Regions from separate parts of the Syntrophotalea acetylenivorans genome, predicted to be linked through region 1. Evidence: predicted binding sites of a transcription regulator. Region 1 holds the regulator's gene; the other holds the start of a gene.
What was found. Region 1 encodes HrcA, which represses chaperone genes, less so after heat shock. Its sites were predicted from a motif close to TGTTAGCACTCNNNNNNNNNGAGTGCTAACA; they were not measured.

Region 1 (3,133 bases):
CTCGACCGCATCCGGTACACGGCGGGTTTAAGCGCCAATGCCGAGATCTCTCTGGAGGCCAATCCGGGCACGGTCGATGCGGCCAGTCTGCAGGGTTACCGGGATGCCGGAGTTAACCGTCTGTCCTTTGGCGTGCAGTCTTTGCAAGACGACGCTTTGCAGCTTTTGGGGCGCGGTCATTCGGCCAAGGAGGCCGTTCAGGTCGTGACCTGGGCCCGGCAGGTCGGTTTTGAGAACGTTGGTTGCGATCTGATGTTCGGTTTGCCTAACCAGGGCCGGAAGGAATTACTACAGGATCTTGACGCTCTGTTGCAGTTACAGCCGGATCACATGTCTTGTTATGGTTTGACTGTGGAGGCGGGAACTCCCTTTGAGCAACGGAGGCTTCGAGGAGCACTGGCGTTGCCGGATGAGGATGAATTCCCGGAGCTTTACCTTACCGTTCATGAACAACTCACTGCCGCCGGTTTTGAGCATTACGAGATCTCCAATTATGCTCTCCCCGACCGACGCTGTCGTCACAATCTTGCTTATTGGCGTCGCCAACCCTGTTTTGCCGTAGGCGCTGGAGCCCACTCCTTTATTCCCGCTGGTTACGGTACGCGGCGGGAGGTCCCCGCCGATCTGGATCGCTACCGGCAACGGCTTATGCAGGGGCGCGACCCGGCGGTGACCCTGGAGACTTTCGATCGACAGGGGGCTATGGCGGAGACCCTCTATTTGGGCTTGCGTTGCCAGGAAGGGGTTTCGGATAAAGATTTTTTTCGCCAGTTCGGTCTTGGTGTCGCCGAGGCTTTTCCTGAAGCTGTGCGGCGTTGCGGCCAGCGTCTTACCCTCGATGCAGGGCGCTGGAGATTCGATTTGCAGGGTTGGTTGTTGTTCGATCATTTCATCTCTTTTTTTCTTTAACCCGTCTTATTCATGAAGACATCTGCTGCAACAGGCAATAGCACGCAATTTCAAGCCGTGCTCGCTCGTTGCGCTTCGACGTACTGCAAGTACGTCTGCAGGGCAATTGCCTGCGCTTGGTTCGATCTCACGCACACTTGCCGGTTTCGCTACAAAGCCCCATGAATAAGGCGGGTTGAAAGTAGTTATTTTCCTCCTGCCTTTCCCTTGACAAAGCCTATACCCGTTGTTATGTTGTGCTCCGTTAGCACTCCGCTTGGATGAGTGCTAACAGGTTGGATCGGCCGGGTTTTTCCGGCTTGAACTTTTTTCAGCCGGGATCTCTTTTGGGGCCTGGCAGGTGTCTTTTGCTAAGAGGCAAGACACGGGCGGGTGGATGCGATGAGCGAAGAACTGAGCGAACGCAGTCGACTGATCCTGCAAGCGATCATCGAAGACTATACGACTACCGGTGAACCGGTGGGCTCACGGACGTTAAGTCGTCGAACCGGCATCAACCTGTCGCCGGCATCAGTGCGCAATGTTATGGCCGATCTTGAAGAGCTCGGCTATCTTTATTCGCCCCATACCTCCGCCGGACGCATACCGACGGACAAAGGGTATCGTTTTTACGTAGCTAGTCTGCTGCGGGTTCAGCAGCTGAGCCACGAAGTACGGGACCATCTGCGGCGGGAATGCCAGGTTCCTGAACTGGATACCGAAGGTCTGCTGCGTGAAGCAGGACGTATTCTGTCCGCTACCTCCAACTATACCGGTCTGGTTATGGTGCCGCGCTTTACTTCGACGGTGTTTCGCCGTATCGAATTTGTGCGATTGGCAGAGCAGCGTGTGTTGGTGGTTTTTATCACCCAGACCGGCATTGTGCAGCATAAATTGGTAGAGGTCGATGTCCCCCTCACCCAAGGCGAACTGGATGAGGTGACAAACTACCTTAATCAGGAATTTTCCGGACTGTCCATTCAAGAAATCAAGAGCCGTATAGCTTCCGAAATGGCTCAAGAACAAGCTCTGTTCGACAGTTTGCAACGCCGGGCTTTGCTCCTTTCCAGCTATGTGCTTCAGCTCGATCTGGGGGGGCAGGTGTTTGTCGAAGGCGCGAGTAATATTCTGGAGCAACCGGAGTTTGCCGATCTGTCCACCATGAAGCGCCTGTTACGGACTTTTGATCAAAAAAGCCTGCTGGTCGAGCTGCTCGACAAGGCTCAGCAGGTTGAGGGAGTGCAGATTCTCATCGGCAGCGCCGACAACCACAGCGAAATCGAAGGTTGTAGTCTGGTTACCTCATGTTATTCCAGCCGCCGCGGCACGACCGGCATTCTAGGTGTGATCGGACCAACGCGCATGCCTTATGCCATGGTGATTCCTCTGGTCGACTATGCCGCCAGCCTGGTCAGCGATATTTTAAATAGCGAATCGGAATAAAAGATAAAGGAGAAAAAGCCCTTGCCACAGAAAAAGAAACAAGAACAGGACAAAGCAGCGGCCGTAAATCAGGTGCCTCAAGAAGAGGAAGCGTCTGTAGCCGAAAAGTCAGAGCCCTCTGCGGAAGAGGTTCTGGCCGAAAGTCAGGCCGAGGCTCAAAAGAATTGGGATCTCTATCTGCGGGAGCGGGCTGAGCTGGAGAATTACCGCAAGCGCATGCAGCGTGAAAAAGAGGACTTGGCTCGTTTTGCCAATGAGAACCTGCTTCGCGATATGCTGCCGATCCTCGATAATCTGGAGCGGGCCGTGGACCATGCTGAGCAAGATCAGGAAGGCGGCCTTCTCGAAGGGGTGCAGATGACTCTCGACCAGTTCCGCAAGACCCTCGAGCGCCTCGGCGTCGTCCCGGTAGCAGCCATTGGCGAAACCTTCAGTCCCGACTGTCACGAAGCGATGGGGCAGTTGGAGAGCGCCGAACATGCACCGAACACCGTAGTGCAAGAAATGCAAAAGGGATACACCTTGAATGACAGGCTGTTGCGGCCGGCACTGGTAATGATTGCCAAAGCTCCGGCGGACTCGTCCAAGGATTGATTAAATATTAACCGGCCTTTGATTTTACGCTAAGCCATATAAAGAAAACATCACCAAGGAGGATATAAAGTTATGGGTAAAGTAATCGGTATAGACCTCGGCACCACCAATTCCTGTGTTGCCGTTATGGAAGGTGGCGAGCCCATCGTTATCGCCAATGCAGAAGGTTCCCGTACCACACCGTCCATGGTAGCATTTTCCGAGAGCG
Region 2 (3,133 bases), 690 kb from region 1:
AGTAGTATTCCACGTGACACTGGCCACAGGCAAAGGAGCGCAATTCGTTGCGAGTAGCATCGACATTCGGGTCATAGGGCTTGGAACGCGAACCCTTTCGCCAGATATCTATAGAAGGGATGGCCGGAACCGGTGCATCGGATTCCGCAAGACGCTGCACTCCGACAATAAAGGCCGGGCGGGTTACCCGGACCTGCATCGTATCGGGGTCATGACAGTCGACACAAGAGACCGGGTGTGCATGCCCCATCTCATGGACCATTTTATTGAGTTCCTGATACGACATGGCGTGGGTTTTGTTCATACCCGCCAGAGCATCACCATCGCCGAGTTCACGGTACACGGGCATGATCGAGGCGTGGCAGTGCATGCAGGAGCCCGACTGCGGTTTGGTTTGTCGCTCGGTCTGTTCCTGGTCGGAAAGCATGAATGCGTGGCCGCGGCGGTCGCGATAATCGATGGAGAAGGCGTAGCCGAGGAACATGCGCTTAAGCCACGGATCACGCTCTATCTTTTCTTCGGGCAGCGCTTCGCTGCCGCCGTGGCCTCCGAAACGTGTGCGGGTGGCAATTGCAGTGCGTTTATAACCATCGTACTGCTTCGGCCAGTTTTTTCCCCATATTGCTGGATCGGTCGTATCCTCGTTTACTTCGACCAACCGCAAATACGGCGATCTGCCTTCGCTCTTGCGCTCGAAAACATTGGTCAGCAATGCGGTTACCGCCACAGCAGCAATTGCGACGACCACTATCAGCCCAATGAAAATTCCGAGACCGCGGCGTTTTTTGCTCAGGTCACTCATGGCCTATCCTCTCCCTTTCTTCTCCCCGATCCGCTCCGCCGATGCTTGTCGGCAATTCACCGTGACCTACTGAAGCATGGCAATGGACGCAGCTGACTGCATCGGGATTGGTTATATCCTGCCGGAACATTTCATGAACCATATCTTCATGGCACTTGACACAATTGCGCTGAAGAATTTGGCGGTTCTTTCCCTTGATCATGATGGGCTCTTGAAAATCCTGCAAAGTGAAGCCCTTTGAGTGGTGCCAGCCGTTTTCCGCCTTGGCGATGTACTTCCCAATAAAATCGTGTGGGAGATGGCAGTCGACACAAGTGGCGGCCGCATGATGGCTGGACTTCTGCCACGAATCGTATTGAGGCGTCATAATGTGGCAGTTGACACAGGCCTTGGGTTCGGCGCTGAGGTAGGAAAGGCCCTTGGCATATTTAAAGGTATAGGCTCCGGTTCCGGCAACAACGCCGATCAACACCGCGAGTACCACTGTTTTTTTGTCCAATGCCATCACTCCCCCGACTCCCGTGCAATCATCGCCTCAGTCAATACTCTACTATAAAACACCACTTTATGAAGAAGACGCAAGGTTATATGGCGCTCAGAAAGGATTTTTTCGCGGCTGATTTAAACACCGCAAACACGGCCTTAAAATCGCTTGCCCCGGACCAAGGAATACGTATTAGAGACAGACCAACAGCTCTATTTGTCAAGTCTTCTCCCACCGTTATTTGCATTTGGATTTTCGGCAGTACTTTCGTTTCCGGCCGTGCCCCTTGTCTCGCTCTTGCCGTTCAATCGTTGGGGTCAGGGGCAACCTCGGTGGGGCCTTTGATCAGTACGCCCCACGCATCGGAGCCTAAATTCGCCGCATTGGCTTCATCGGTGTCGATATGCATATCGAGGGCGTAGCTCTTTTTGACCCGCACCAGCACATCATCGTATATGATCCCGCGCTCGCCGCCCACGCGCACCATCACCATTTGCCCATCCTCAACACCTAAGCGCTTGGCGTCGGCCGGTGTCATATGGATATGTCGCGCCGCCTGAATCACGCCTTGTTCGAGCTCCACGGCACCGTGAGGGCCCTCGAGGCGGATACCAGGCGTGCCCTCGAGCTTACCCGAGGCGCGGACCGGTGCATCAACGCCGAGTTTGAACTCGTCGGTGCGGGATATTTCAAGCTGCGTCTCTTCGCGCTCGGGGCCGAGCACCCGCACGCGCTCAATACGACCTTTGGGTCCGCAGACGGAGACAGTCTCTTCACAGGCAAACTGCCCGGGCTGGCTTAACGCCTTGGCGGGGGCAAGCTGATGGCCGGCGCCGAAGAGCGCCTCGACATCTTCGCGACAGAGGTGAATATGGCGTACACTGGCGCTGATGGGAATACGAAGTTCCTCACTCATCGACAAGCCTCTCTCTTAGCGCCGCACGATACGAACGCGGCCATTGTAGTTATCGAGCACACAGGTGACAGGAATCAGAAACTTTTGAATTCTTGATACAGTATACTGAATTTCTGAAAATTAAAGAAATTCTCCCAGGAACTTCGAACTAACGTTAAGAAACAGAGGCCTGTCCTTATTTTTTCTAAGTGCTTACCTCTCGCATAAATAAGCCATACCCAATGAAGCAAAAAACATTCTCTTGCGCCACCTTCCGGTTGTCAACCTAAAAACCAACTCCGCCCCTTCCACCCTGCAACGGAAAGTTGTTATAATGACAGCAACTTTTCACCCGCCACAAATAATCCATATCGGAGCCCACCCATGAACCCTGCCGACCTGCCCGGTCCGATCCTGATCGTCGAAGACGACCGCAACACAGCGGCGTTGGTGACAACCTACCTGGAAAGAGAAGGATTCACCACTCTGAAGGTGCATGACGGTGCGCAAGCTCTGGAAACGGCACAGAAGGAAAAACCCGGCTTCGTAATCCTGGATGTAATGCTGCCGGGGATGGACGGTTGGGAGATTTGCCGGGAATTGCGCAAGGTATCAGACGTACCGATATTGATGCTGACCGCTCGTGAGGAGGAAATCGACCGGGTGCTGGGTCTATCCCTGGGGGCAGACGACTACGTAGTTAAACCTTTCAGCCCCCGGGAGCTGGTGGAGCGAGTCAAAGCCATCCTGCGTCGAATGAGGCCCGCCGCACCACCTAAAACCGATGTTCCCAATGTTCTTATACACGATGGTTTGACCCTCGACCTGGAAAAGCATCGGGTGACCGTGGATGATCAACCGGTGACCCTGACGGCCGTTGAATACAAGCTTCTCTACGCTCTGATGCGTTCGCCGGGCCGGGTATTGAGCCGGGAGGAACTGCTGAACCGAC

Region 2: a site for HrcA is predicted at 1,302-1,332, ahead of nrfH (cytochrome c nitrite reductase small subunit). Genes of this name have one in related genera too.

What each region holds. Positions count from the first base shown of each region.
Region 1 is NZ_CP015519.1:2,311,452-2,314,584, forward strand. It holds gene hemW (radical SAM family heme chaperone HemW) at 1-909, shown strand, start outside; gene hrcA (heat-inducible transcriptional repressor HrcA) at 1,291-2,331, shown strand; gene grpE (nucleotide exchange factor GrpE) at 2,353-2,925, shown strand; gene dnaK (molecular chaperone DnaK) at 2,998-3,133, shown strand, end outside.
Region 2 is NZ_CP015519.1:2,996,866-2,999,998, reverse strand. It holds gene A7E78_RS13740 (ammonia-forming cytochrome c nitrite reductase subunit c552) at 1-802, opposite strand, end outside; gene nrfH (cytochrome c nitrite reductase small subunit) at 795-1,301, opposite strand; gene pduL (phosphate propanoyltransferase) at 1,591-2,202, opposite strand; gene A7E78_RS13725 (response regulator transcription factor) at 2,566-3,133, shown strand, end outside.